4 regions of the Psychrobacillus sp. Z3-81 genome follow, and region 4 is predicted to be linked to each of the others. Evidence: predicted binding sites of a transcription regulator. Region 4 holds the regulator's gene; each other region holds the start of a gene.
The links. Region 4 encodes LexA, which represses DNA repair genes until DNA is damaged. Its sites were predicted from a motif close to CGAACATATGTTCG; they were not measured.
Positions count from the first base shown of each region.

Region 1: a site for LexA is predicted at 5,564-5,577, ahead of AC1ECF_RS12455 (type IA DNA topoisomerase). Genes of this name have one in related genera too.
Region 2: a site for LexA is predicted at 1,522-1,535, ahead of AC1ECF_RS01530 (YolD-like family protein). Genes of this name have one in related genera too.
Region 3: a site for LexA is predicted at 3,112-3,125, ahead of uvrB (excinuclease ABC subunit UvrB). Genes of this name have one in related genera too.

Region 1 covers NZ_JBWQPU010000010.1:123,418-131,359, forward strand. The annotation lists gene AC1ECF_RS12425 (hypothetical protein) at 1-626, opposite strand, end outside; gene AC1ECF_RS12430 (glycosyltransferase family 2 protein) at 623-2,047, opposite strand; gene AC1ECF_RS12435 (HEAT repeat domain-containing protein) at 2,051-3,091, opposite strand; gene AC1ECF_RS12440 (response regulator transcription factor) at 3,088-3,942, opposite strand; gene AC1ECF_RS12445 (flavin reductase family protein) at 4,133-4,636, opposite strand; gene AC1ECF_RS12450 (YflT domain-containing protein) at 4,773-5,099, shown strand; gene AC1ECF_RS12455 (type IA DNA topoisomerase) at 5,624-7,762, shown strand.
Region 2 covers NZ_JBWQPU010000001.1:287,783-295,724, forward strand. The annotation lists gene AC1ECF_RS01520 (hypothetical protein) at 34-423, shown strand; gene AC1ECF_RS01525 (PH domain-containing protein) at 686-1,450, shown strand; gene AC1ECF_RS01530 (YolD-like family protein) at 1,563-1,940, shown strand; gene AC1ECF_RS01535 (hypothetical protein) at 1,946-2,068, shown strand; gene AC1ECF_RS01540 (HIRAN domain-containing protein) at 2,207-2,989, opposite strand; gene AC1ECF_RS01545 (hypothetical protein) at 3,460-4,473, shown strand; gene AC1ECF_RS01550 (hypothetical protein) at 4,610-4,789, shown strand; gene lepA (translation elongation factor 4) at 5,130-6,959, shown strand; gene AC1ECF_RS01560 (hypothetical protein) at 7,063-7,248, shown strand; gene hemW (radical SAM family heme chaperone HemW) at 7,463-7,942, shown strand, end outside.
Region 3 covers NZ_JBWQPU010000004.1:182,479-190,420, reverse strand. The annotation lists gene AC1ECF_RS06475 (competence protein ComK) at 1-508, opposite strand, end outside; gene AC1ECF_RS06470 (IDEAL domain-containing protein) at 696-926, shown strand; gene AC1ECF_RS06465 (M14 family zinc carboxypeptidase) at 1,026-2,606, shown strand; gene AC1ECF_RS06460 (hypothetical protein) at 2,632-2,829, shown strand; gene uvrB (excinuclease ABC subunit UvrB) at 3,190-5,172, shown strand; gene uvrA (excinuclease ABC subunit UvrA) at 5,178-7,942, shown strand, end outside.
Region 4 covers NZ_JBWQPU010000003.1:306,346-314,287, reverse strand. The annotation lists gene AC1ECF_RS05570 (VOC family protein) at 1-103, opposite strand, end outside; gene AC1ECF_RS05565 (YneF family protein) at 902-1,123, opposite strand; gene tkt (transketolase) at 1,275-3,278, opposite strand; gene AC1ECF_RS05555 (DUF896 domain-containing protein) at 3,365-3,598, opposite strand; gene AC1ECF_RS05550 (YneB family resolvase-like protein) at 3,663-4,310, opposite strand; gene yneA (cell division suppressor protein YneA) at 4,307-4,633, opposite strand; gene lexA (transcriptional repressor LexA) at 4,809-5,429, shown strand; gene AC1ECF_RS05535 (hypothetical protein) at 5,534-5,932, opposite strand; gene AC1ECF_RS05530 (hypothetical protein) at 6,351-6,992, shown strand; gene AC1ECF_RS05525 (ferritin family protein) at 7,128-7,505, shown strand; gene AC1ECF_RS05520 (N-acetylmuramoyl-L-alanine amidase family protein) at 7,548-7,942, opposite strand, start outside.

The DNA of each region.
Region 1 (7,942 bases), on a different contig from region 4:
ATACGATTGGATTCATTCTGCACTAAGACAAACCCTTCTCCACTAAAATCCCAGCTTCCCTCATATCCTTCAAGCATCCAATCCGGAAACTCTTCATTTTCTTTAGGATCTAGCTCCTCAAAATACCGTCCAGTCCAGCCAGTCCAAGTAAGACCCAAATAGTCCTCTACTTGCTTTCTCACTTGACTGTTAGTAGGAGAAGCAAAGGTATTGAATTCTGCAACTAGGATGCTAGGTGCTTGATCACTTAAACGTGAAACAATATGGTTCCATTCTTTTGTCTCCAAGCCACCAGCCACTTTTTGAGATTGTTCCCCGTAAACACCGTACGTATCTGCTAGATAGATTACATCATAGCCAGAATAATCTGTAGGAAGCTCTCTTTGCTCCCTGTCTGGATGGTAGCCATAATAATCGGTAGAAGCTTTATATTCCTCGCCATTGTTTGTATACCTCAAATGATTTAATAGCCAAGTAATACCTAAATGCTCCCGGTAGCTCTCATCTGGTACCGTCTTATCAATAATTGCTACCTTTAAATCCTTCCCTTGGTCTAGAAACCAAAGCAATACAGGGGCAATTAGCAGGAGAACAAGAACAACTCCTACAAGATAAAACTTCTTCATCGCTGCAACTCCTTCTGGGAAAGCCCTTTTCTTTGCATCGTTCCCCATACATTTTTTCCAAGTAGGAAGTGAAGGAAGCCTTCACATCGCCAGATTAATGTTAACGGCTTGTACCAAAAAATTTCGGTTAATGCTAGAATGATTAGCCGTATAACATCTCGAATTCTCGGAAATGTTCTTGTACTCCATGCTTCCAACAAAATTGCCATGGCAGAAAATATAGCACCGTATATGACAAATAAAAGAGTTAACAGAATGGCTAGCTCAAAATAAACGCTGCCCATAAAAAATGCGACAATAATATACATATACCCTAATAGCTCTATAACGGGGCCAAAGCATTCTACCAGCCAAAAGTAAGGAAAAGAGACCATCCCAATTCCTCCATACTTAGGATTCAGTGTCATCTTTCGATACTTCCATAGACTTGTAATAAGTCCTTGATGCCACCTTCTTCTCTGCTTTCTGAGCGTACTTAAATCCTGCGGAGCCTCTGTCCAGCAGACTGGATCTGGTACAAACTCTATTCGGTTTTTCGATCTCTTTTCCTTAAGCAGTTTATGAAGCTTTACTACTAGCTCCATATCTTCCCCGATATTATGCTTTGTGTAGCCTCCAGCATCCACTACCCATTTTTTAGAGAACACACTAAAGGCCCCTGAAATAATTAGCACCAAATTGAATTTACTTAATGCAATACGTCCCATAAGAAATGCTCTTAAATATTCCACTACTTGCATGACAACTAAGTAATTCGATGAGAGCCCTGTTTTAAATATACTGCCAAGCTGTATATCTGAGCCATTGGCTATTCGAATATTTCCCCCTGCGGCAATCACGTTTCCATTGGAAAGAATAATTGGCTTCATCACTCTTAAAAGAGAGGTTTCTTCTAAAATGGAGTCTCCGTCTATTGAGCAGAAATAAGGATACTTTGCCACATTAATACCTGCATTTAGCGCATCTGCCTTTCCCCCATTTTGTTTATTTACCAAAAGGAGATTTGGGTGGATATCCGATATATAAATATCTTCAATAGGCTCTGTAGGAATTTGCTCACGAATGACTTTATTCACCTTTTTCATCTTGAATTGTTCTATCACCAATGAAGAGGTGTTATCTGTAGAACCATCGTTAATTACCAAAAGCTCTGTAACTGGGTAGCGCAGGCTCAATAGGGAATGAATGCTTTCGATAACTCCGGCCTCCTCATTGTATGCCGGGACAATGATAGACACCGGCTTCGAATAGATTGCATCTATATAGTCATCGTCTAATTCTTCCTTATCCAGCTTCGACTGCTTCTTCAGCTGTAGAAATGCCATGATAAGCATCGTTCCATACGTGAAAATCACTGCAATCATATAGAGAAAGATAATGGCTGCGAATAAAAGCATGCAGGTTTCTATGAATTTATCCATTTATTAAACAAGTCCTTTCCGAAGGACCTCATATGCCATATCTATTGCATATGGATCTTGGGAGGTTTTTATATATTCCTCTAAAAAATGTTTCCCTTGTTTATCCTTCATAATGGATTTTGCTGCTTGTGCTCGAACTAAAAAAACAGGATCTTCTAAGAGATCTTTTAAAAAAATTTCAGTGTGGGATAAAGGAAGGATAGATAGTAGTTTAGCCACCATTAATCTTTCCTCCCATACGTCTGATTTGGTAAACTGCGAGTAAGGGGAAAGACTCTGAATCGCTCCTATTTCAACAATAGCTTTTAGCGTTCTTACTCTAACTTCTGTGTCAGAGTTCTTTAGATTTTTCTCTAGATACGGTAAAAACTCTAATTCTTTCTTTACCCCCATTGTATCTATCAGGGAATACTGAAATGTAGGTGGCAACTCATCGAATTGCTTTACTAATATATTTAAGAGCTCAGGAGAAATGGATAATAATAGTCTCTTATACTCATATTCTGAAAGCCTGGTAAAAGAATCGAGTACCTTTTCTAAAAAAAGCGCCGGATTAAATAGAGACATAATTCTCAATAACTGAAAAAGCTCTTCTTGAGAAACTTTCTTTTCCATTAGCCTCTTACAGTCATCTTGTAGCTTAGTTATTTGGAAATCCTCTATCCGAAACATGGCATTCATTCTATTGCTCCAGCTTCTACTTTTTAACTGTTTTCGATAATGATCATATAAATAGTCATTGGAAAAAGAACTTATATTCTTTTGAATAGAATCATTAGATAAATTTTTTAAATACGCAACGAAGATTTCCTCAATACCAGCTATCTCTTCTTTACTAGTGGGAAGAAGGGTAGGTGTTAATGGTCTATTTTCTACCAAGTAATCCTTCCAAGCTTCTATTGTCCTTGAAATATATGCTTCTCTTATAGTTAACTTTTTTACTTGTTTCCATCTTCTATAAGCTAGATAAAGTCCGATTCCAATTAATAGGAGAAATAATATAATGATTACCATGGTTACTATGTATATAGTTAGTCTAATCATTGCCATAGCCTCTCAAGGGTCCTTTTCACTTGCGCTTCAAATAAACGAAGATTAAACGGCTTAGTCAAATAAATATCTACTCCTTTTTCAAAAGCATATACCATATCCTCCTCTGACTTTCTCTTCGTCATCATAAATACGACGAACCTTTTATGGTTTGGGAGCCCCCTTATGGTATGCAAAATTTCCACGCCATTTTTCTTAGGCAAAATATCATTCATAATAATTAGATGTATATGGCTAGACTGATACCATCCAGATTGGAGAAACTCATACCCATCTGAAAATGTTCTAATGTCTAAATCAAAGGGCGAAAAAGACAATTTTTCTAATGACGAGTTTAATAGATGCTGAAAAATGGTATCGTCCTCTAGAAGGCTGACCTTAATAAGCTGCCTTTCTTTTTTCTTGAAAATATCTACTCTCTCGATAGTCCAATTGCCTTTCTCTTTTGCAAGGGTTAAGCTGCGTTTGCCAGCGTCTAGTAATTCTTCGAGTTCCGTTTTATTGTTTCCTATCTCTATTACGCAGCCAGACATCCTGACCGCAGAATCCTCCATTCCCTTAAATAATCTTGTCATGAAAGCTACCGCCTCTTCTTCTCCACTTCCTGGAAGGATTAGGCACCATTCAGAAGTCGACTCCAACTGGAACAGAAAATCTGTCTTTCTAATTTTCTGGGCTAAATATGCTTGCAAATCCTCTAATTCACCTCGCTTATCAAAGGAGGCTATTAAAAAAACGGCCGTAATAGTAGATCTAGCACGTACCACATTCGCTTTTAATACATCAAAGAATTGAATGATCTGTTGCTTACTATCTAATGCTTGTTCTTTTAGAGAAAGTATCATCCTACTCGCCCCTTTTCTGACCAGATTAACTATTTATTAACCTCTTACCCCTTTTCGCATTATCTATAAACAAAATTTTACAACTCTTTTCATTTTTTAATGCAATTGGAAGAGTCATAACTATTTTATGTAGTAAAAAAGACTGAAGGAAATTCACATACAAATGAATTTCCTTCAGTCTAAGCTACCTTTATTTTTCATTATAAAACGTACGAGGAATCGGACCAATCGTTCTCTTATGGTATAGCAGAGGATTTTTAGCTTGATTATCAATATCTATTACTTCACCAATGATAATAGTATGGTCTCCCGCTTCTACTCGTTCATATACCTTGCATTGTAGGACAGCCAGACTGCCCCTAAGTATTGGTAACGAGTGCACAGACTCACTCCATGTACAATGGTCAAACCGATTCTCTACTCTACTAGAAAATAGCTGGCAAATATCACCTTGTTCTTCAGACAAGATATTAACAGCGAACCGTTCAGCCTTTTGAAAAGCATCATAGGAATATCCCCGTTTGTCAATTGACCACAGGATTAGTAAGGGCTCTAAAGAAACGGAGGCAAAAGAATTTACCGTTAGTCCTATCGGCTCTCCATTTTGATCCATAGTGGTAACTACTGTAACGCCTGTAGGGTAATTACCCATTACTTGCTTAAATTCATCTATTCTATTCCTTCCAGAATCCATCCCGAATCGCCTCCTTCTTTATTCTTTTATCATATCAAACCATTCGTGAATCGGTCACTCAATTACTTTCCTTTTGTTTAAATACCGTACAAGAAGGGTAAATATAAAGTGAAGAATAAAAAATGGAGGGGTTTTTATGACAGTAAAATTAACTGTAGAAAACGCAGTACAGGCTAAACAAGAGGTAGAACGTTTAGAAGCTGAAGGATATTCAAGAGACCACATCCACATTTTTGCTCACTTTAAAGAGCGAGCAGATGATATCAACGATGCCTTAGACACAAAGGATGTCGGCATAAAGGAACAAGGCTTCTTAAATTCCATGAAAAATATGTTTACTTCTCGTGGTGATGAGCTTCGAAGTAAAATGGTTGCAATTGGCTTAACAACTCAAGAAGCAGAAGCTGCAGAAAAAGAGCTAGATAAAGGGAAACTGATTATCGTAGCTCATAAAAAAGACTAATACGTAGCTCCATCTAGTAGGTCTCATAACAGGAGCAAAAAATTAGGAACGAAAGAAAAGGGATTGTCTCATAAGTTTTCAACTTATGGTACAGCCCCTTTTTGCTATGTTGCACAGCTCCTGAAGTGTTCGCAAAGATTCCCTCTCAAGATCACTTTTCAGACAACCCCTTTTTTCCTACTTCTTTTTTTAGCATCCCTTACCTTCGATTGAGTCTCGTACTTGTTTCATCAGTTTCCTCTGTGCTTTCACTTGTTCTCGTGCAATCTTTACCAAATTCGCTTTATTAGTATCTTTTGATTCTGATATAATGGACATCTCCTTTGGTATTCTTCATTCTACTGAGCAGTAAACCTGCTTTTTGTAACATTATGCGATAATTCTACGGTATGTTCCTCGTCTTTTTTGTTAGATGTCTCAAAAACAAATTTACTTTTCTCTTCCTTTCATTCAAACTATAATAAAGAATATACGTTCGGAAAATTCCTAGCATAATATTTGCAATCCATACATGGGGTGATGAATTGAAACCAGTAATTTTAGCTGAAAAACCTAGTCAAGCCAAGGCCTATGCGGACGCATTCAAAGTAAAAAAACATGACGGTTTCCTAGAAATTTTGCCAAATGAAATTTTCCCTGAAGGTGCTTATATTACATGGGGAATTGGTCATTTAGTGGAGTTAAAAGAGCCGAAAGCCTATGATCCTAAATGGAATCGCTGGACCTTATCTAGCCTTCCAATCTTGCCAGAAAAGTATGAATTCCAAGTTGCAAAAGGCAAGTACAAGCAATTTAACATAGTAAAAAATCTGTTTAAATCAACAGATACCCTTATTAATGGATGTGATGTAGACCGTGAAGGCTCTAATATTTTTTATAGTATCTATCATCAAACCGGTACACGAGGTCACCATATAAAAAGGCTATGGATTAACTCATTAGAGGTAGAAGAAGTACGTAAAGGCTTTGCCAACCTAATGAACAACAAAAAAGATTTACAAATGTATGAAGAGGCGAAAGCAAGACAAATAAGTGATTGGTTGGTTGGTATGAATGCGTCTCGCCTCTACTCACTACTCTTAAAAGAAAAGGGCGTAAAGGATGTATTTCCGATAGGACGAGTACAATCTCCCACACTTTTTCTTATCTATCAGAGACAGCTTGAAATAGAACAATTTGTATCAGAACCATTTTTTGAGGTGGAAGCAACATTCACAAGTAGCAATGGAAGCTATAAAGGGAAAGCAAAAGCAAAGGAACCTAAAAGAGAAATAATCCTGGAGCTATTACAAAAGCATCACATACAACCTAATTCTCCTGGGGATATCACTTCCTTAAAAACCGAGGATAAGCGTATAGCACCCCCACAGCTACATTCTCTTTCAACCTTGCAGGCTACCGCCAACCGCTTGTGGAAGACGAGTCCTGCCAATGTTCTGAAAGCAATGCAATCGCTGTACGAGAAAAAGCTGGTGAGCTATCCAAGAACAGATTCTCGTCATATTACAACGAACGAGTTCGCTTATATTGCTGGGCAAGTAGAAAAGTATCAAGAAGTAATTCAACATCCCTTTCCTATTGCCTCTAGCTACCCTAAAAAAAGATATGTGGATAACTCCAAAGTACAAGAGCACTATGCTATTATTCCAACAAAAAAAATTCCTACCCCATCTACCTTAAGCAAGCTTTCTCCTTTAGAAAGAAATTTGTATGAAGAAGTGGTCCGTACGACTATCGCTATGTTTCATAGAGATTATTTTTATACGGAAACAAAGGTCACGACAGAAGTAAATGGGCTACCCTTTTACACGATTGGGAAAACAGAACGGGATTTAGGCTGGAAGGAATTATTCCAAGCTAGCAAGTCAGATAAAAAAGAAGAAAATAAACTTCCCATTTTACATCTTCATGAAAATGTGGAAGGTGAAATCGGAATAAAGGAAGGGAAAACTGTTCCCCCTAAACCATACACAGAGGGACAGTTAATCGCTATGATGAAAACCTGTGGCAAGCTTGTGGAGGATAAAGAAGAAAATGAAATTCTAAAAGAGGTAGAAGGCCTAGGAACGGAGGCTACAAGAAGCGGTATAATCGAAACGATCAAGCGTCATGGTTACATCCAGGTAAATAAAAACATTGTATCCATCACCAATAAGGGAAGGGTGCTCTGTCAGTCAATAGAAGGCAATCTACTTTCAAGTCCTTCCATGACCGCTAAATGGGAAAACTATCTACGAAAAATCGGTAATGGCGAAGGCTCTTCCGAACGTTTTTTAGAAAGCATCTCAAAGTTTATTAACAGTCTGTTGCAAGAAGCTCCTAGTGCGATTAAGTCAAAGGATATTGATGGAAGCACTGTGCCAGTTAAAACCTCATCAAAATATACAAAATTTAAACAAGAGCCAATCGCACCTTGTCCAAAATGTAAGGAAGGCTCAATTGTTGCTAGGAAAAACTTTTATGGATGCACCAACTATAAAAACGGCTGTACGCAAACCTTCAACGGCTTCTTTTTAAAGAAGAAAATTACTCCTTCCCAAATTAAGCTGCTTTGCACAAAAGGAAACACCAACACAATAAAAGGCTTTGTAGCAGAAAACGGCCAAACCTTTGACGCTAAGCTAATCCTAGAAGAAGGGAAATTAAAACTAGACTTTAAATAATTTGGTTCTTCACCGTAACTTGGGGTTGATTTCCGTTTTGGCTGGACGCTTTCCTGGGGGCGCGGCTTCAGGAGAACATCCTGTTGGCCTGCGGAAAGCCTCCGATGCAGCGGAGGACCTGAGTCCCATGTATTAATCCGAAGAAAGAGGTTGGACGAATTCCATTTCTTTCTTGATGAG
Region 2 (7,942 bases), on a different contig from region 4:
CAGAAAAAATAGCGACGAGAAGGAGAGATTAGTTTGAAAAAAGTATTAATATCGTTGATGGTTGTACTATCTATGTTTGTATTTTCTACAGCAGCACTGGCAGAGAGATTGGATATCTGGGTTTATCCTGAAGGTGGAAATATACCGGTAGAATCTGGTTGGGTATATGTGAACAAAGGTAATTTTTTACATGTTGGTGTGAATTATATTGGTACTGGTGGTGATGATCAGCGGACATATCCTCTCTCGTTTTGGGTGGATGATATTAACGGTAAAAGAATAACAAATGGTACTGCAAATAATCCTTATGATGATAAAGCATACAGGGTGGGGGTTCCTGAAGGTTATTACAAACTTTTTATGATGTGTGGGAACAGTGGTGAAAATGCTAAATGTTACGCAAATGGTTGGATTAATGATTGATATTTTTTAATCTAAAAAAGAATCTCACATAAGATATTTTTTTATCCAAAGGACAATTATTGGACTAGCAGTATAAAAGTATTAAAAGAATAATAAACATACAGAAGCCTGTTACCTTGACTGGTAGCAGGCTTTTTTTATTTATAAATTAGAGATTAGGTGAAAAGTTGTTGCTCAAAAATTCCTCGTACCATAATTTGTTATTTTTTGTTATTATAAACTATGAATAAAAGTTTCCAATTATGTAAAGGGAGATGTTGTTATGGGTTTCTTTGATAGAAAAGTTGTTTGTGGAGTTTGCAATGAAGAAGTTGGATTAAATCGTTTTAAAGTAAAAAAATCAGACGCTTGGTTATGCCCCAGTTGTTTAAAACGAGCTGGAGGAGCTACTGCGATTAATGTAAATAAGATCACTGTTGAAGAAATTAAGGAAATTATTCAAGAAAAAGAAATGAAGCTTGGCGATGACCCAATGTCCCGTGCAGAAAATATGTATAATTATTGTAAAGAGAATAATTTTGGCTCAGGTTTTAACGAAAAATGGGGAGTTAAACACTTTAAAATTTTACAGGATAATCTTATCAGAGATGAAAAGGTATTAATGACTTTTATAGGGTTGCACAATTATGAATCCATTACAAAACATGATAATAACTATGCCTATGCGATTACCAACAAAAGAATTTTATTTGGACAAAAGTCGTTAACAGGAGAAAAGTTCAAAGCTGTTAACCATGAAAAAATAAATGATATCTCTTTCGAAAAAGGAATGGTTTATGGAATTTTAACTATAGATACTCCACAAGAAAAGTTTAACATTGCATTGGACTCTGCTTCCGCTTCATCTGTAAACAGCGCAATCCATGGAGTATTGGATAAACTAAAAACTACCAAAGAAAGTATCCCACAACCATCTGTTATTACATCTAATGCAGATGAGATTTTAAAATATAAAGAGCTTTTAGATGCTGGAATTATTAACGTAGATGAATTCGAACAGAAAAAAAAGCAACTTCTTGGACTATAAGTTTTATAGTTAAAAGCCATCTTAGAGTAGGTGGCTTTTTTATTTCCCCTAAAAATTTCAAGTTATAAATAAGAACAATTGTTCGTATAATAATCAAAAAGGACGTGATTATATGAACGGTAGCTTTTTTGATGACATGCTTGAGCTACCTGATTTATCGAAAGTGAGAGACCGCGGAAAGAAGAAATGGACTGCTATGATGTTGACTGAGCATGTCTCACTGTTAAGGCAGTATGTAGATGACATAGAGAAGGTACCACGTCCACAGCTGGATGAGTTTGATTTGCAAATGCTTCAGGAAACAATAGAAGTAGCTTTAAAAAGTAAGGCTGATACCAAACTAAAGCTATGGAGAGCTGGCGAGTTTATCTATAATCGCGGAATTGTGGAGGATATAGATTTAAAAAGAAGAATTATAAAGCTTGAAGATCCATTTAAATTACACGATATAAAGATAGATGAAATAGTAGACGTTACGATAATGGAGTGAGTCAATTGGAGAAATCGGCTAATTTATTAAAAATGGAAGCATTGTTAAAAGAAATGTTAGAAAAGTATCCTAGAGAAGAAGTTATGAGGTTTCTTGATAATCTGTATAAGTTGAATAATGAAGAGTGAGAAGCTGTTGGAAAAATAGCTAAGATGGCCGATCGTGTAGAAAAACAAAGAATAGAAAATGAAAAGAAAACCACCAACCAGTGATGGAAGGTGGTTTTTAAGTATAGTAATGTCTTTCACCGATTAATTATAGAAAGTTTATTTATTTTTATATTTTATTTCAATTTCTATCCCAAGTGTTAATTCCCTGGTGATTACCACATCTTTATCTTTTTCATAATTATATTCTATCTCTTTAACTTTACCACCAACAAAGCGGGCAGATAGATTTATAACTTCTTGTTCATCAAGAATGGTCCTTATTATTTCGGTGTGTATTTTAGGCACATAACCAACATGTTGCAATCCCTCATTCCCAAAATCAATGAAGACTTTTATGGCGTTTTTATCGTATTTGTTTGTTGGTTCAGGAATAAATGAAATTTCTTCTTCGCCAAATTCAACATCTTCAAATTCTGTCACTTCATTGAAGTCCTCTAAAATTTCCTTGTTTGTATAACCACTATAAAGTTCTATAAAGTTTTCTTCACAATATAATTTTCCGCAACGTTTTAGCAGTTTTTGAATATCTTTATTATCATCATTTTTCATAGTTACCCCAGCCACATTAAAGGTAAAATAATCATGTTTTACTTTTGGACTCCTAGATATTTCATTTGAAAGTGTTGCTGCAACAGGCACGGCATTAAAGTCATTTGTTGGTTGAAAGTTTTGTGTGTTATCTTTTTTTGCATCTTTGCTAACGTTGCTAGTGTTATTTGCTGATTTATAAAGAAAGTTACTAGCTAATGCCCCAATACCTGTGAGTATCAACAAAACAAAGGTAAGGAAACTTGGTGTTATAATCACTAACAGCACGGTAAAGAAAAATATAATTCTCCAGCTAACCACTAACCACTTTTTGTTCTTCCAATTGTTCAATCTACCCATCTCCTTTTTATCTAGATTAATGGATAGTATTGGTAAAAGTAAATAGAAAACAGACAACATTATTTGCCATCTGGTTCCAAGAATTTAATATGCAATTTTATATCTAACTGCTAAGCAATTTTTCTAAATCTGCAATTGAGTAAGATTCGTTAGACATCTTATTAGATAGGTTGGATTGAGTCATACTTATTCTCTCAGCAAGTTGAGTGGAAATTCATTGTGAAGTGATACACTTAAACCACTCAATCTAAAGGGACAATTTAGTTGAATAATTTTTGATTAAGCAGAGATTATTACTATATAAAACCACAATTCTGGGAAGTATAATTTAAATAGTGGTTTTAATTTGGTATAATGAGTATTTTTATGAAATAACTTGTATTTTGAACAAATATTCCGGGGGAACAGCTATAATATAGTAATAAAGAATCTGATAAAAATAATAAATAAGGGGAATTAATTTGGGAAAGAAGAATCGAAAGAAGAACAGAAGGAAGAAAAGAGGTAATGGTAAAGGTTTCACTTTAAAAGATGCAGTAACTTTAATATTTGTTCCAATAGTAGTAGCTTCTATAACGGTTTTTATAGCAGGATACTTTCAATTAGAATCAACAAATAAATCTATTGAAGCACAAATTCAAACAGCAATAAAATCTGCAGATGCTCAAATTCAAGCAGCAGAAATTTCTAAGGTAACTAAAATTAAATATGATTATAAGGAAACTAGTACATGGAATGTTGATGAGTCAATAGAATATATGCCTTTACAGGAAGGAAACTTTTGGACTTACAATGGAACTTATACAGTGTATTCACCTAAGTATGAAAAAGAAGTTATAAAAGATATAAGGATAAAATTTAGGATATTAGAAGAAATAAAAAGTAATGGGGTAAGTCTTTATAAAGTTAGTAATTTTCCACAAGAAATGCGAGATGTAATTCGAGACAGAATGGCAATATTAAGTGAAGATGAATTAATTTCTTCACCACCAATGGACTATACCGAGGATGAACACATCTCAGGGCTATTCTTAGTTGCTAACAAAATTTTCCTAATACCCAATGAAGAATTAGATAGTGTAGAAAAGTATATGAAAGAACCTGATACCTTTAAGAATATAGAACAACAAATTGAAAATAGTTCGCCAGCACTAAGTTATGATAATTTATTATTTGAGTTCCCAATGTTTAAAGGGCAAAGATTTGGTGACTTAAATTCCATTACAAGAAGTGACTTGTCGCACTTTTGGTATGTTAATGACACGCGAGAAATTAATTTACTAAATGGTGATACTTATGAGGAAGTAAAAATTTTTGATTTAATATATAATACACTACCAGACCGACAAAAGCTTGTTTTTAGACCATATTTAGGAATCCTTTCATTTAGTTATATACATAATGGAACATTAGATAATTTTGAATTTAGTCTAAGTGAATATAATATTAAAAATTCAAGTAACAAAAGTAACTGATGTATGTAGGCATTGTCTTATGTAATTTACTCAATCAAATTTACTCAATCAAATTTAGATTAAAGTTGCTCATAATCTAAATTTGATTGATAAAACATAGTATTTATAATATAACCTTGCTAAAAGATGATCTTATTTGGAAAGAAACAATATGAATAATAAATTCACACCTTCTAAAGTTGATGGAGTAAAACTAGGCTCTAAGGACATTACTGTGAGAACAAAGGGTAGTTTAAATTCATTTCCGGAAGAAATTGGAGATACCTTCTCGAAGCAGGTAAGCTTTTATACAAATTGTATTAGAGGAAATCAATAAACGAAAAATGGTTTATTATTGACAAATCGTGAAATAAACCTGTGTATTTGGAGAATTGGTGGGAATGGTGATATAAAAAAGACCACCTTAGTGAGTAGTCAGTAACAAATTATATATATCCATTTCTGTACATTACGCCGCCTATAATAAGTTATTAATTAGCCCCAAATTAGCCCCAACTAGCCCCAGATTGGTGCATGAAAGAACATTATTTTGCATTTAGGTAAACACCTTAGTTTGAGCAAAACATTGGAACACAAGGGGTTTCAGCTAGTTCTTGTTGTAATATGCATTATCTTCATAGTATAATTCATAATAGTTTAATTAGGAGTGAACATGCATGAACAATGAAGAGAGACTGGCACGACAGAAAAAGATAAGGAACTTTTCTATTATCGCCCATATTGATCATGGGAAGTCTACGCTAGCAGACCGTATATTAGAAAAAACAAAAACGTTAACATCACGAGAAATGAAGGATCAATTACTTGATTCGATGGATTTAGAGAGAGAACGTGGAATCACCATTAAATTAAATGCGGTCCAATTAAAGTATCAGGCAAAGGATGGAGAAGAATATATTTTCCATTTAATCGATACTCCGGGACATGTGGATTTCACCTATGAGGTTTCTCGAAGCCTAGCAGCCTGTGAGGGAGCAATTTTAGTAGTAGATGCTGCTCAAGGGATAGAAGCTCAAACTTTAGCGAATGTTTATTTGGCTTTAGATAATGATCTAGAGATTTTACCAGTTATTAATAAGATTGATTTGCCTGCTGCTGATCCTGAGCGCGTAAAACAGGAAGTAGAGGAAGTTATTGGATTAGATGCTTCTGAAGCAGTGCATGCATCCGCAAAAGTAGGAATTGGAATCGAAGAAATTCTAGAACAGATTGTAGAAAAGGTTCCAGCTCCTACAGGAGATCCTGCAGCTCCACTGAAAGCACTTATTTTTGATTCTCTTTATGATCCATATCGTGGAGTTATTGCTTATATCCGAATTGTAGAAGGAACTGTAAAGCCGGGAGATAAAATTCGTATGATGTCCTCTGGAAAAGAATTTGATGTTGTTGAAACAGGAGTATTTACTCCGAGAACTACTCAACGTGATGAATTAACTGTTGGAGACGTAGGCTTCCTAACTGCTTCTATGAAGGATGTGGGAGATACAAGTGTAGGGGATACCATCACATTAGCGAATAATCCAGCATCAGAGCCATTAGCAGGTTACCGTAAAATGAACCCAATGGTATTCTGCGGACTATATCCAATTGATAACTCTAAATATAATGATTTGCGAGAAGCATTAGAGAAGCTTCAATTGAATGATGCGGCATTAGAGTTTGAACCTGAATCCTCTCAAGCTTTAGGATTTGGATATCGCTGTGGTTTCTTAGGATTATTACATATGGAAATCATTCAAGAGCGTATCGAGCGTGAGTTTAAAATCGATTTAATCACAACAGCGCCAAGCGTAGTGTACAATGTACAGCTAACGAAGGGTGAAAGTGTAAAAGTAGATAACCCATCGATGATGCCAGACATTCAAAAAATCGAAAGTATCGAGGAGCCGTATGTAAAAGCTTCTATCATGGTGCCTGAGGATTACGTTGGATCTGTAATGGAACTGTGCCAACGTAAACGTGGTAACTTTATCACGATGGACTATTTATCCTCTGCCCGTGTAAACATTATTTATGAAATTCCATTATCAGAAATCGTTTATGACTTCTTTGATTCTTTAAAATCAAGCACAAAAGGGTATGCATCCTTTGATTATGAGTTAATTGGCTATAAGGAATCGAAGCTTCAAAAAATGGATATTTTATTAAATGGTGAAAAGGTAGATGCCCTAAGCTTTATCGTTCACAAAGACTTTGCGTATGAGCGTGGAAAAGTAATTGTAGAAAAACTAAAATCTTTAATTCCAAGACAGCAATTTGAAGTCCCTGTTCAAGCGGCAGTTGGACAAAAGATTATTGCGCGTTCTACCATTAAGTCAATCGGTAAAAACGTACTTGCAAAATGTTACGGTGGAGATATTTCTCGTAAACGTAAACTTCTGGAGAAACAAAAAGAAGGTAAAAAGCGTATGAAGCAGGTTGGTTCTGTAGAAGTTCCTCAAGAAGCCTTCATGGCTGTACTGAAGATGGACGAGCCAAATAAATAAACGGCATTTCTGATTAAGAAGTTTATAGTACACCTCTAACTATTAGATATAGTTCTAATAATTAGAGGTTTTTTTTGTATTTAGTACAAGGATTATGTCGTATATGAAAAAGAAGGGTAAAGCAATTTCTTTGCTAACTGGATCTATTTTACTTATTGGTCCTTTTTTTGCTAGCAGTGTAAGTGCAGGTTCTCTGGTAATCCGCATTTTGGAAATGATGGTAGTGGAGATGTTCCAGCTCCTGGATGCACTAGCCAGGGTCATTGTCCGGCAGGTCCGTAGTACATAAAAAGCAATCTCTCTGGTAGATAGGTTGCTTTTTACATCTTTATTTAAATTCAAAAGTTTGTAGCTTCCCCAAAAATCGGCTATAATTTATACATAGAAAGACAAAAACTCTAATATGAATCAAATAAATATTCTCATAGAAAATGGTGGAAGGAGGCTTTAGGCCTCCTTCTTGCTTTATGTGGAAGTTTGAATAGAAAGAAGGAACGAATAGTATGGTTAAAGGTGTATATTTACACATACCGTTTTGTCATCAAATATGTAATTACTGTGATTTTAATAAATTTTTCTTTCATAATCAGCCGGTAGATGAGTATATTGAGGCGCTCGGACATGAAATGGAACTGTGGGCTAGTGAACTAGCAGGATCGAGAATTGAAACAATATTCATAGGTGGAGGAACACCAACCTCCTTATCACCAAAGCAATTAGAGCGATTATTTACACTGATTCAGCAGAATATCCCAATGGAGCATGTAGTGGAATTCACTTCGGAAGCAAATCCTGATGAGCTGACGCTTGAAAAAATGCAGATTATGCGAAATTTTGGCGTGAATAGATTAAGCATGGGGGTTCAAACTTTTAATCAGGACTTATTAAGAGTATTAGGCAGAACCCATGCAAACGAGCATGTGTATCAAGTAATTGAACATGCCAAAAACATTAATTTTCCTTCCATTAGCATTGATTTAATG
Region 3 (7,942 bases), on a different contig from region 4:
GAGGGTTTCTAGGTGTTATATAGTGGGTATTTAATAGATGGCTCATTCGTTTAAGAAAGTGGTTATTCAACATGTTTGCATAAGCGACCTGTCTGCTTACTGTGTTCACAGATACCGGCACTTGCACCGTATTACCGTTAGGCAAAGTAATCATACAACCTTTTTCAGTAGAAGTGTAGGATTCAATTGCGTTCAGGGAAAACCAAAAGTTTAAATCTGATTTAGGAGATAGCATAGGTATAAAAATGCAAGGATAGCCATAATCATGGGCGATTACGATTGGTAGCTTTAAGAAGTTTCCGATAATGTCTTTTGATAATTGAACAGAGTTTGTAAAAGGTGTGCCATAAAACGCACAAGAATGACGAACCACGTCATAAGGCTTTTTCCCTACATGGAAGGAATCCCCTGAAAAATTAGTGACTTGTGTAAAAACCTTGTTATTTATTATTTTCGGTTCTAATACTGCTGTTTCAAAAGTAACTAGAAAGGATTTATTTTCCATCATATTTGTCAATTATTTTCCCCCTTAGTAATTTTATAATTTAATTATAGTTAATTATGGAAATAAATCAATAAAAAATATCTATTATTCTAAAAGTTTCGCATTTACTATATAATCTAAATTTTCTTAAAATGATTGCAACCTTCTTTCTCCTTTTATATAATGGAAAAAAGGCATCGGGGTGATGGAAATGGACAAACATTATTCATATACAGATTTTATGAAAGCAGTTGGGCAAACTGGTAAAGCAAATTCTTCAGAAAAATTGTTAAATGAAATTTATCTTGATATGTTTTTGAACATTGTCCACCGAGAACAAAGCAGTAGCAGGTTACTTAAGCTGATCGATGAGGCGTTGGATCGAAAGGACAAGGAAGCATTTACTCATTTTACAAATTTGTTGATCCATTTAAAGAGTTAACCAGCCGCTTAACCAGCGGCAATTTTTTTTGACTACCAAATTGTAATTAATTGGATTTAAATTTATTGTTTATCCAAACAATGGAAAAGGGGAGATTCAGTGAAGTACTTGACTAAGTTATCCTTCATCATGTTTATTTGGTTGCTGCCAATGGTGGTACAAGCAGAAAGTACATGGGATATTGAAACTGCAGATGGGTATGTCGTTTACTCGGAGCCAAACAAAAATTCTACCATTCTATTAGAAGGCACAGGAAAGCAACTTTACAAGACTACAGGAATGAAACAAGGATTTTACGAAGTGACATCTAATGGGACAACGGGCTACATACATACACAGGAAGCAACAAGCATTTTCGACAAGCAAGCGAAAACATTCAAGGTAATAGATAACTCTGTTCCATACTACGTTGTACATAAAGGAGAATTTATTCAAAGGGGTACTCTTCATCAAGGAGCTGTTATGAATAGGACCAAGTCCATGACAGGCTATCACATAGTCGAGGAAGGAAAAGGAGTGTTTTACGTCCCTACTAAAGGAACGGCACCTACTTCTCAAGCGCCCATAGCTTCCCAACAGAGAAAAGCAAAATATCCGATGAGCTTAACTAATCCTAAAGAAGTAGCGATATTTGACAAGAATAATAGACAAATAGGGAGTCTAAAGGCAAACTCGTCTATTAAGCTCTTAGGTCTTAGTAAAGGGAAGGGAATCATATCTTTTCTAGGGAAGGATGCGCGTATTCCGATGGGTCAACTAGTACACAGCAACTTACTCCAGCCGAAAAAAGTATTAAAGCATGACGAACTGTCCTATTTTCTTCAAGTGATAGCCGCTTTGTATCCAAACTTTACAAAGTTAGAGGTTATTGGGAAATCCATTGAAGGGAAAGAAATACACGCTCTACGAGTGGGAAATGGAAAAAGAGAAGTATTGATAGACGGCGCTATGCATGCTAGGGAACACATGACTACCAATCTATTAGCAGAAATGATTGATACCTATACCCTTCATTACAAGAAAAAATCGAACTACAGTGGCTACAATGTTCATAGTGTATTAAATCAAACATCTATCTGGTTTGTGCCTATGATGAATCCAGATGGAGTTACCCTGGTACAAAGTGGTCCTAAATCATTAAGGTTTGGAAAGCTAGCCACTCAAATAAATGGAAGCACGAACTTTAATAGATGGAAGGCAAATATCCGTGGCGTAGATTTAAACGATAACTTTGCATCCAAATGGGAGACCATTCGAGGTGGAAATAAAAAGCCGGCTTACATGGCGTATAAGGGCTTCCGAGTATTTAGCGAGCCTGAATCTAGAGCACTAAGAGACTTTGTCAAAAAACATAACTTTAAAACATATATCTCCTACCATTCCTCAGGTCAGGTTATGTATTGGTTCAACTATCAGAATTCCACACGCTTAAAAAGGGATAGAGGACTTGCAACAAAGCTATCCAACATTACAGGCTACCGAGTACTTCCACCACAAAATTTACCGGGCTCTGGCTCATCGGCAGATTGGTTTATTCAAGAAACAAAAAATCCAGGGATTACTTTAGAAATCTCGCCGGCAGTGGGAGAAAGACCGGTACCATTATTCAGGTGGGATGCGATCTGGAAGCAAAACAAATCGATTGGATTATTTTTAGCCAAAGAAGCAACAACAAGATAGATTTATAGAAAAGACTGCAGCACGGATGCTGCAGTCTTTTTTTGAATGGAAGCATGCTGAGAATAGAAAAAACTTGCCAATCGCAAGTAAACGGTTCAATATCGCAAGTATTGCTGCCAATACCGCAAGAAACCAATTTCGCTCCGCAAGTAACACGCTGGCGACCGCAAGTAACTCGGAGCCAATCGCACGTAATGGAAGAACTCTGGAAATATTAGGATAATTATTGGCGGTTCACTTGGAATTAACAGCTATAGAATGTCCAATTGTGCAATCGCAAGCTCCAACGGGTTAATCGCAAAATACCCTCTCTTAATCGCAAGATCCAACTGGTAATCGCAAAATATCCTCTCCAAATCGCAAGATCCCCTATCCAAACAGCAAGAAGCAATCTTCCAATTGCAAAATCCAACCTCAAATCAAAAGCTCCACTCAAACCGAACCAGCTTCGCACGTAACTCCAACACCCCGCCAAGCTCTCCAAAATACTCAAAATAATTATTTTAAAACATACGTTCGTTTTATTCGTCTTCAAAAAGGGAATATGATACACTAAAAATATTCAGATATGGGAGGCTAACTTATGGATCAACTATTCGATTTACAGGCTCCGTATAAACCGGCGGGAGATCAAATAGAGGCGATTAAACAGCTAGTAGCAGGTATAGAGGAAGGGAAGAAGCATCAGACCCTACTTGGTGCTACAGGTACTGGTAAAACCTTTACGATTTCTAATGTGATTCAACAAATAAATAAGCCAACACTTGTGATGGCTCACAATAAAACACTTGCAGGACAGCTTTATAGCGAGTTTAAAGAATTTTTTCCGAATAACGCAGTTGAATATTTTGTCAGCTACTATGACTACTTTCAACCAGAGGCCTATGTTCCACAAACCGATACATATATAGAAAAGGATTCTAGCGTGAATGAAGAAATTGATAAGCTGCGACATTCGGCAACTTCTTCTTTATTTGAAAGAAAGGACGTTATCATCATAGCGTCTGTGTCCTGTATCTATGGTTTAGGGAATCCAGAGGAATATAGAGAAATGCTTGTTTCTCTTAGAACAGGTATGGAAATTGAGCGAAACCAGCTGTTACGTAAGCTGGTAGACATTCAATATGAACGAAACGATATTAATTTTACTCGTGGTACCTTCCGTGTTAGAGGCGATGTAGTGGAAATTTTTCCAGCTTCGAGAGACGAGAGGTGTCTTCGAGTAGAGTTCTTTGGAGATGAAATCGACCGGATTCGAGAAGTGGATGCCTTAACCGGAGAAATTATAGGAGAAAGAGATCATGTGGCTATTTTCCCTGCATCTCACTTCGTGACAAGAGAAGATAAGATGAAAATCGCTATTCAAAATATCGAAAAAGAGCTGGAGGAACAGCTGGCTTACTTAAGAAGTGAAGATAAGCTTTTAGAGGCTCAGCGATTAGAACAGCGGACAAGATACGACTTGGAAATGATGCAAGAGATGGGTTTTTGCTCTGGAATTGAAAACTATTCTAGACATTTAACGCTGAGAGAAGCAGGGGCTACCCCATATACACTGCTGGATTACTTTCCAGAGGACTTTTTACTCGTTGTCGATGAGAGTCACGTTTCGCTGCCGCAGGTAAGAGGAATGTATAATGGTGACCAGGCGAGAAAGTCTGTGTTAGTAAACCATGGCTTCCGTTTGCCATCGGCGCTTGATAACCGCCCATTGACATTTGAAGAGTTTGAACGTCATATTCACCAAGCAGTCTATGTGTCTGCTACTCCAGGTCCATATGAGCTAGAGCATACTCCTGAAATGGTAGAGCAGATTATTCGTCCGACAGGGTTGCTTGATCCTGTAATTACCGTGAAGCCGATAGAAGGCCAAATCGATGATTTAATAAATGAAATATATGAGCGTACGAAAAAGAATGAACGAGTACTAATCACGACTCTTACGAAAAAAATGTCTGAGGATCTGACTGACTACTTAAAGGAAATTGGGATAAAGGTGCAATACTTGCATTCAGAGATAAAAACACTAGAACGTATCGAAATAATTCGAGAACTGAGATTAGGTACCTATGACGTTCTTATCGGGATTAACCTCTTAAGAGAGGGTCTGGATATTCCAGAGGTATCCTTAGTAGCAATATTAGATGCAGATAAGGAAGGCTTCCTAAGATCGGAGAGATCGTTAATCCAAATAATCGGCCGTGCTGCGAGGAATGCGAATGGTCAGGTAATTATGTATGCGGATAAAATGACTGATTCCATGCGCAAGGCAATAGACGAAACGAAGCGTCGTCGAACAATTCAGATGGAGTACAATGAAAAGCATGGTATTACTCCGAAAACCATCCAGAAAAAAGTCGGAGAGGCTATACGTGCAACAAAGGTTGCAGAAGAAGAAACTACTTATGCGCAGCAATTAACAAGTGGAAAAGTCTTAACTAAAGAAGAAAAGGGTAAACTATTAGAAAATCTAGAAAAAGAAATGAAGGACGCAGCAAAAGCGCTTAACTTTGAACGAGCTGCAGAGCTGCGCGATGCGATTCTGGAACTCAAGCTGGAAGGGTGAGGTTTTTGAAAAACCAAGAAATTAGAATAGAGGGTGCACGCGCCCATAACTTAAAAAATGTAAGCCTGACCATACCTAGAGATAAGCTTGTCGTAATGACAGGATTATCTGGATCTGGGAAGTCATCTTTAGCATTTGACACGATTTATGCCGAAGGTCAGCGACGTTATGTAGAATCACTGTCTGCCTATGCAAGACAGTTCTTAGGACAAATGGACAAGCCAGATGTAGATGTCATTGAAGGGCTATCCCCAGCTATTTCTATTGATCAAAAGACGACAAGTAAAAATCCTCGCTCAACCGTAGCAACAGTGACGGAAATCTATGATTATCTGCGTCTGTTATTTGCACGAGTAGGCAAACCAATTTGTCCAAAGCATGGCATAGAGATTTCCTCTCAAACGGTTGAGCAGATGGTGGATCGCTTAAACGACTATCCTGAAAAGACTAGAATGCAGATACTTGCACCAATCGTTTCAGGTAGAAAAGGAACTCATGTAAAGCTGCTAGAGGACATGAAAAAGCAGGGGTATGTTCGTGTGAGGGTTAACGGAGACCTTATAGATTTAGATGATGATATCAATCTAGATAAAAATAAAAAACACAACATCGAAGTAGTGATCGACCGAATTGTAATGAAAGAAGGCATCGCTGCTCGCCTCAGTGATTCTATTGAGACAGCTCTACGCCTTGGTGATGGTAGGGTAATAATAGATGTCATGGAGCATGAGGAGCTTTTGTTTAGCGAGCATCACGCATGTCCAATCTGTGGCTTCTCTATTGGCGAATTAGAGCCACGCATGTTCTCTTTCAACAGCCCATTCGGTGCATGTCCAGATTGTGATGGCTTGGGAACCAAGCAAGAGGTTGATCCGGATTTAGTTGTGCCGGATAAAAATCTAACGCTAGAAGAAGGGGCAATCGTTGCATGGCAGCCTACAAGCTCCCAGTATTACCCTAATCTACTAGCGGCCGTTTGCAACCATTATGGGATTCCGATGGATGTGCCGGTCAAGGATTTACCAGCAGACCAATGGAAGAAGATTTTATATGGCTCTGGAAACGACAAAATTAGATTTCGTTATAAAAATGAATACGGTCAAGTAAGAGATAACCACATCTATTTTGAAGGTGTACTTGGTAATATAGAACGTCGATTTAAGGAAACCTCTTCTGACTGGACAAGAGAACAAATGGAAAAATACATGGGTGTTCATGATTGTCCATCATGTAAAGGATACCGCTTGAAGGATGAAACATTAGCGGTCAAGGTCGCATCTCTTCATATCGGACAGGTGACGGAATTCTCTATTGTGGAGGCATATCAATTCTTCAAGGAGTTGAAGCTTTCGGAGAAGGATTTTCAAATAGCCCGACTAATATTAAGGGAAATTAATGAAAGACTTGGCTTCTTAGATAATGTGGGGCTCGACTACTTAACGCTTAACCGAGCATCAGGAACCCTGTCAGGTGGAGAAGCACAACGAATTCGCTTAGCCACACAAATAGGCTCTCGCTTATCTGGCGTCCTTTATATCTTGGACGAGCCATCTATTGGATTGCATCAACGAGACAATGACCGATTGATAGAAACGCTGAAAAATATGCGGGATATTGGAAATACATTAATTGTCGTAGAGCATGATGAAGACACGATGATGGCTGCCGATTACTTAATTGATATTGGTCCAGGGGCAGGTGTCCATGGTGGGCAGGTAGTAGCTGCGGGCACGCCGGAAGAAGTGATGAAAAATGATCAGTCTCTTACTGGGAAATATCTAAGCGGTGAAAAATTTATTCCACTTCCATTAGAAAGAAGAAAGTCAGACGGTAGATTCATTAAAATAAAAGGTGCTACAGAGAATAATTTAAAAAATGTCACCGTAGAGATTCCACTAGGCGTATTTACAGCAGTGACAGGAGTTTCAGGCTCTGGGAAAAGTACTTTAGTAAATGAAATCCTATATAAAACGCTAGCGCAAAAAATTAACCGGGCTAAAACAAAGCCTGGAGCGAACAAAGGAGTAGAAGGAATTGAGCAGCTGGAGAAAATAATTGATATTGATCAATCTCCAATTGGACGGACTCCAAGATCCAATCCAGCTACTTACACAGGTGTTTTCGATGATATTCGTGACTTGTTTGCCAATACGAATGAAGCGAAGATACGCGGCTACAAAAAAGGAAGATTTAGCTTTAACGTAAAAGGCGGACGCTGTGAAGCGTGTCGAGGAGACGGAATTATTAAGATTGAGATGCATTTTCTACCTGATGTATACGTTCCTTGTGAAGTTTGCCATGGCAAACGATATAATAGAGAAACTTTAGAGGTTCGCTATAAAGGAAAAAATATAGCAGACATTCTAAAGATGACAATAGAGGATGGTTTAGCTTTCTTTGAGAATCATCCGAAAATAAGTCGGAAGATCCAAACGATGTACGATGTTGGATTGGGATACATGGAATTGGGTCAGCCTGCTACAACGCTTTCTGGTGGAGAAGCACAACGGGTAAAGCTGGCCTCTGAATTGCATAAACGCTCCAATGGGAAGTCATTTTATATCCTGGATGAACCGACTACCGGTCTCCATGTTCATGATATCGCACGCCTATTAGAGGTACTTCAACGTTTAGTGGATAATGGCGATACCGTGCTGGTCATTGAGCATAACCTAGATGTCATTAAGACAGCGGACTATCTAATTGATTTAGGTCCTGAAGGTGGAGATAGAGGCGGAACGATTGTTGGTGTGGGAACACCAGAGGATAT
Region 4 (7,942 bases):
GGATTGCCTCTATACCAAATAAATCACAATACCAACGTACCGATTTTTTTAAATCTTTCACATGGATAAAAACAGTATCCACTCTGTTTTGAATTATTTTCATAAGAACACCTCCGAGTAAGATATAAACTATTTTCCCTAAGATACTACGGGCTACTATCTATAAAACAATCTTAGTGGTATGTAGCGGTTTCAAGCTCCTAATCTAGTTGCGGTCTCATTTTGCTACAGACAGGGGCATTTTTGTTACAATCAAGGTTATTTCTGCTACAATGAACGAACTTTTTGCTACAATCACCTTCCTAATCTAGTAGCGGTTTAATTTTTGCTACAATCAAGCCTATTTCTGCTACAATGAACGCTGTTTTTATTACAATCAAGGGCATTTTTGCTACAATCAATCTCCTAATCTATAGCGATTTCAGTTTTGCTACAATCAAGCCTATTTCTGCTACAATGAACGCTGTTTTTGTTACAATCAAGGGCATTTTTGCTACAATCGATTTCCTAATATAAGAAGCAAGCTCACTTTTACGACTTTAATCCCCATTTTTACGACTTTCGCCTCTATTTTTACGACTTTCTAACCCGTTTTTACGACTTTCAAGCTCCTAATCTAGTTGCGAGCTCACTTTTACAACTTTGATCCCTATTTTTACGACTTTCGCCTCTATTTTTACGACTTTCTAACCCGTTTTTACGACTTTCAAGCTCTAATCTAGTAGCGACTACATTTTTGCTAAAGCCTAGGTTTTTTACAACCCTCAATCGCAGGCGTCACTCAACAGCTTGCCTGACAATTTATACCCCTCCCTTCTCCCTCTCTTCTCATTTATTTCCATATGCATTTGATTCCACAAAAAAACTGCACTTCCTTCTGGAGTGCAGTAATTAGGCAAGATTATTTTCCTTGCATTTTATTCATTTGGTTCATCATTTGTTTTACTTGTTTTTCGGATGGTTTACGACCCATTTGAGCCATCATCATGCGAAGCATCTGCTCATTGATCGGTGGGTTATCTTTTAGGTATTTCATCATATATTGACGAGCTCCAAAGAACCCTCCTACAAGACCTAGAATCAAAGCAACAATGATTATTATTATCCAACCCCATGTTGGCATAGCTTTCTCCTCCTTTACGTTCTTGTCTACGTGTACAAGACACCAATGAAAATTATACTATAGATTCTATGTGCATACTATAGATAAATTACAGATGAAAAGCAATTCGAGGAACTTTTTTCAAAGCTCTCGAATTGCTTTTCAATCTTCTTTATTTTTGAAGTAAGTTTTTCATTTTAGAAACAACGTTTTCAACAGAGAATCCGTATTCCTTCATGACAATCTCACCTGGAGCGCTTGCACCAAATTTATCGATTGCAATTACGTCCCCTTCAAAGCCAGTATATTTATGCCAGCCAAGGGATGCACCCATTTCAATAGCTAGGCGCTTTCTATTTGTTGGAGGTAATACAGAGTCTTTATATGCTTGATCTTGTTGTTCGAATAGATCCCAAGAAGGCATGGACACTACAGATACTTGGATACCTTCGTTAGCAAGTACTTGTTGCGCTTCCACTGCAAGGCTCACTTCAGATCCAGTAGCAAGTAAGATACCTTCTGCATTTCCGTTAGCTGGTGAAATCACATAAGCTCCTTTTGCAATTCCTTCTTTCGCTTTTTCAGCAGATCCTTTTAAGATTGGTAGGTTCTGTCTAGAAAGCACTAATGCAGTTGGTCTGTTTTTAGAAGATACTGCATGCTTCCAAGCTTCCGCTGTTTCATTTGCATCGGCTGGGCGTAGAACTGTCAATCCTGGCATTGCTCGTAAAGATGCTAGGTGTTCGACTGGTTCATGAGTTGGTCCGTCTTCCCCTACCGCAATGCTGTCATGTGTGAAGACATATGTTACAGGAAGACCCATTAAAGCAGATAGACGAACTGCTGGGCGTACATAGTCACTGAATACGAAGAAGGTTCCACCGAATACGTGTAAACCGCCGTGTAGTGCCATTCCGTTTAATGCTGCTCCCATTGCAAATTCACGCACGCCAAACCAGATATTTTTCCCTGCATAGTTTTCTGCGGAGAAATCTCCAACGTTTTTCATTGTTGTCTTGTTGGAGCCTGCTAAGTCGGCACTTCCTCCGAAGAAGGATGGTAGGTTTTGTGCGATTGCGTTAATAGCATCACCAGAAGCCGAGCGTGTTGCAATTGATGTGCCCTCTTCATATACTTTCAACGCATCTGCAAAGTTTGCTGGCATTTCTCCGCTGATTGCTTGTTTCAATGTTTTTGCTAGCTCTGGATGAGCAGCTTCGTATGCAGCAAATTTTTCATTCCAAGCTGCCTCTTCTTGAACTCCAAGACGGTCAGAAGCTTTTTTGAATGTTTCATAAACTTCTTCCGGTACATAGAAGTCTTCTTCGAATAGCCACTTATATTCTTTTTTCGCTAAAAGCGTTTCTTCTTTTCCAAGTGGAGCACCGTGCACGTCGGATTTACCAGCTCTATTAGGAGATCCATAGCCGATAATTGTTTTTACTTCAATGATCGTCGGCTTGTCTTTTTGAGCTTTCGCTTGTTCAATAGCAGCAGAAATTGCTTCTATGTCGTTGCCGTCTTCTACAAAAATATGGTTCCAGCCATAAGATTCAAAGCGCTTCGCTGTATTCTCGGAGAATGATTTGTGTAGATCGCCATCTAAAGAAATATCGTTGCTATCGTATAATACAATTAGCTTGTCTAGTTTCAAGTGTCCTGCAAGAGAAATAGCCTCCGCAGCCACTCCTTCCATTAAATCGCCATCTCCGCATAAAGCATACGTATAATGATCTACCACTTCATGGCCTTCCTTGTTATACGTTGCTGCTAGATGTGCCTCAGCCATTGCCATCCCTACAGCCATTCCAATTCCTTGTCCTAATGGACCTGTTGTAGCTTCCACTCCAACCGTATGTCCGAATTCTGGATGTCCAGGTGTTTTGGAATTCCATTGTCTGAAATTCTTGATTTCCTCCATTGGCAGTCCATATCCACCCAAGTGAAGTAAGCTATAAAGAAGCATGGAGCCGTGACCAGCTGATAAAACGAAGCGGTCTCTATTAAACCACTTAGGGTTAGATGGGTTATGGCGCATGTGCTTCGTCCATAGGGTATATGCCATTGGTGCTGCCCCCATTGGTAAGCCAGGGTGACCAGAATTTGCTTTATCAATTGCATCAATAGATAAAGTTCGGATTGTAGTAATTGCTAACAAATCAGATTGTAACGACATTAAATGACATCCTCTCGATCAATTTTTTTCTACAGCTTTAGTTTACCAACTATTTCAGGTTTATCAATGATTTATGCAATGATTCATTAATTCAGAAATTTATCTTTCTTAGCCTTTTTGACTTTCTCAGGCGTAATATCATTGCCTTCTGGATCAATAACCTTCACGCTTTCTATTGTATCACGCATGGTTGCACGAAAAGTCTCTAAATATTCCTTACGAAGCGCACTTTGCTCCTTCGCTTCTTCTATCGAAAGTCCAACCGTTTTGGACTTTTTAGATAGCTGACTGATTCTTGCTAGTTTTTCTTTACTTAACATATCTTTCATCCTTTCCATTATCCCTTATATAAAGGTATGAAAAAAACACACAGAGTGCAAGTTATTACTCTCTGTGTGCTTCTTCATATTCTTTGTATCTCCTATGAACGGTGGCTTTACTAATCGAAAAACCTAGGCCGTTTAAAGTGGAAGCTATTTCTTCGTAGGTCATATTTGCATTTCTCAGGCGAACAATCTCTTCAATAGGGATATCAATTCTATCTCTTCCCTCTGGATTTCCTCTTGTTTTTAAATTTTTCTCCGGTCGATAGCCATTTGATATCGCCTTTTTCATACCACGTTTAATCTTCGCATTATGAATTTTGCGTTGATACTCCTCCACAAGAGCCAGGATTTCTAATAGCATGGAATCCATTTCATTTAAATTAATGACTCCTTTATCTTGCAAGGTGTATACAGTGGTATTGGTCTTTTGCAAAAGATGGAGCACGGCCATACGACCATTTCCTCGACCAATTCTTGTTTCGTCTTGAACGAACACTGCCGTAATTTCATGCTCTTTTATATAGCTAAGCATTTCTAAAAGACCTTCTCGTTCCACATCATAGCCACTATGCTGGTCTAGGAATACTTGTTCCACTTGAAAGCCTTTGCTCTCGGCAAAATCTCTTAGCTCTTCTTCTTGTCTAATTAAAGAAGTCTCCTGGGTTGATTTGTCGGTGCTTACACGACAATAGATAACAGATTTCATTGTTCAGAACCCGCAATCTCTGTATTTTTTATAAGAAGGTAATCATCGTAATCTTTTTCACCAGGCACTTTTAGCACCTGTCCAGTTTTAATGTTTGAATCCTGTAGCTGATTTAAGTGAATCACAGTGTCAATCCAGTCAGTTTTCGGCTGATTAGATGCATATTTATTTGCTAGGCTCCAAAGATTGTCACCCTGTTTTATTGTAATAACCTTTTCCTCATCGCCATGAACAGCTTGAGAAAGGCTAAATAAGCTAATGAAAGATAAGCTAAGAACAAAGAAAAGTGCTATAAAATAATTGTTTTTAATCCAAGTAATCATAAAAGTCCCTCCATAAACAGAATGCTTGTTCGGTATGTATGTTATTATCATAATGCGAACATTTGTTTTTGTCAACAACAATTAGAACCTATGTTTGCATTTCGACAATGATACTGGTATACTACTATTAAGAAAATAATATAAGGTTGGATTAATACTTAAAGAGGTGAATTCATTGAAGAAAGCGTCCAAAAGACAGGAAGATATTCTTGCATTTATAAAAGAGGAAGTACGTAAAAAAGGTTATCCACCATCCGTACGTGAAATTGGTGAAGCGGTTGGACTAGCTTCTAGCTCTACTGTGCATGGACATTTAGCTAGACTAGAGAGCAAAGGATTAATTAGAAGAGATCCAACGAAGCCACGTGCTATTGAAATATTAGATGGTCTAGAAGCACCTGTGGAGAGACAAGGAGTTGTTCATGTTCCATTAGTAGGGAAAGTAACTGCTGGTCTACCTATCACCGCTATTGAAAATATTGAAGAATTTTTTCCTCTTCCTGAGACCTTTGGGACATCAGAAGACCACCTATTCATGCTAGAAATTATGGGAGACAGTATGATGGAAGCTGGAATCTTAAATGGAGACTATGTTGTTGTCAAGCAACAGCAATCTGCCAATAATGGAGATATAGTAGTTGCTATGACGGAGGATGACGAAGCTACTGTAAAACGTTTCTTCAAAGAAAAGAGTTATTTCCGTCTTCAGCCTGAAAACTCTTCTATGGATCCAATTATTGTGAATCAGGTTTCTATTTTAGGGAAAGTGGTTGGGGTCTACCGTCATATTCAATGATTTTCATTGACATCTCATGACTAACAAAGTAAGATTCTAAAAGAGCCGATATCACGTCTAAACAAAAAGTGGACATTTTGTTTAGACCGTAGAACCCCCCTTGCTTACGAGCTAAGGGGGGTTTGTTTTTTCTGTATTCTAGGGATAACATTCATCCCTTGTAAAAGAATTTTTGCATCCTCATTGAAATAATGTTCGATATCATCACGTACCCATAACTCAGGATGCGCTTTTATCACTGCTCTTATACCTCGAATATCGAATTTGGAGGAGTATATATTAATCGTATAAAGAATGCTTACTTCGTTTCGAGTTAGTGGTGGCAATCCACTCTCCTTTTGCTGTTTCATCGAATCGTAAAGCTCTCTTGCTGAAGCTACAAGATGGTGTCTTCTTCGATCCAGCTGAAGCATGTAATCCTCCATCATTTTTTTGGTAGCTAGTATGTCTAACTTCTCCATGTTCTCATTTATCTTCTTAATTATTTCTTCTATATTATTCATTTTTCCACTCCTCGAACACGTCTAATAAGCAAATAGTCCATTTAAGAACTCACTATTTATTACTGGTTCAAAGCCTCCATCTAGAACTTTCTTATTAGCTGAAGGACCTGTTAACTATACCCCCCCTTTTTCAACTCTAAACATGCAAAATAAAAATTTTTAATTACCTTTGAAATGGAAGAAGACAAGGTAGAAAAAATCTGACTTTTAGGCAATAAAAGTATTCCTTCCTTCTTGGATCCATTTTTTGGTGAAAGCTATCCTTACTCGAGTCCAAATGGTGACCATGTTTGCAGTTTCTTGCTGGATACAGATAAGGCTTTATTAGACATAATCCGTACCAACCGCTTACTTCTTGAATATAGTAAAAAAAGCTGTGTCTTTCGGGCACCAAAAATGTTCAGAAGGAGAAGTGTAAATGAAAAAATGGTTCATAGTGCTAACGCTGCCCCTTATTTTCGGATTAGCCGGCTGCGGATTGTTCGACAAGTCTGAGGATAAGAAAGAAGAGTCGAAAGAGGAAGTAGTTGTAGAAGAAGAAAAAGAAGCAGTAGAAGAAAAGGTTGAAGAAGAGGAAACAGTTGTCGATGAGGGTACGAACACGGAAGAGGAAACTCAAACAGAAGCTCCAATGGACACTATCCTACAAGATAAGGAGCAAGTGCAGGTTTATGTCGATCAAGTACGTAATGCATATTTACAAATCGCTGAGCTAGGCGGAAGATGGGATGAGATTCGAGAGGCTTCTGCGAATCAAACAATTACGGACTATGATTTTGCTGACCTTATCGCTATAGAAATACTACCTTGGAATATGGTATTAATCGAAGAGCTAGAAGCAATCCTACCACCCAACGAGGAAACAATCCTTTTACATGAAATGCTTATCGATGCAATGAACAAGCAGCATCTTGCGTTTAGTGAGGTAATGGATGCAGTATATACAGGAGATTATACGAAAATCACCAAGGCAAATGAAATTCTTGCTGAGGTTAGAAAAATGGACCGCGAATTCAGCCGTCAAATGGAAGCACTGATAGAAAAATACGGGGTTTACTAAAAGGGGCTAATCGGCCCTTTTTTCACTGGACAAATAACCATACGCCTACTAAATGCATATTTTACCGATAGAGGTGATAGGAAATTGACAAATCAATTTACTCAGTATGCACCAGATACTTTAATTGCAAATCTTATGAAGGCAATTGATGGTGAATACACGGCTATTCATTGCTACGAAAAGCTAGCTGGTCAAACGGATAATCGTAACATCAAAAAGCAGATTGAAGATATTCGGAAAGATGAGATACGCCATTTCCAGACTTTTTCTTATTTGTATCAAGCCATTACAGGAAAACAGCATACCCCAAAGCGAACGGAAAAATGTCCGGACCAATTTCTTTCTGGTCTGCATGCAGCATTTTTAGATGAACAAAAAACGGTTGATTTTTATCATGAAATCGCTAGAAGTACACCCGATCCTGTGATTAAGGATGCTTTCAACCAAGCTGCCGCTGATGAGCAGAACCACGCTGTCTGGTTTTTGTATTTTATTATGCAAGGGAAGAAATAAAAAAATCCCCTATCCGCAATATGCAGATAGGGGTTTCCTCTTTTATTTCACTCGTAATACTTGTCCAACATAGATTGTGTAGTTGGCATCCAGTCCGTTCCAGTCTCTTATTTGTTGCGCTGTGCTATCATAACGCTGGCTCAGTGAGTACACCGTGTCTCCGCTGACAACCGTATGATACACCGCTGAGCTTTTCTTCTGCAGGTTAAAGCATTTCACCAGTCCATTTGCATGACCACGTGCCAGCGATTCGATGAAAGAGGTGGTTTTTAGCTTTGCTGCATCATTTGAATTATCGATAAAGCCATTTTCAGTTAGCATCGCTGGCATATTAGACTCTCGTAGCACATGGAAATTCGCTGTTTTCTTTCCACGATCCGTAAAATTCACGAGCTTCATGACCTCTGAATGGATATTTGTTTGATACGTAGTAGTCG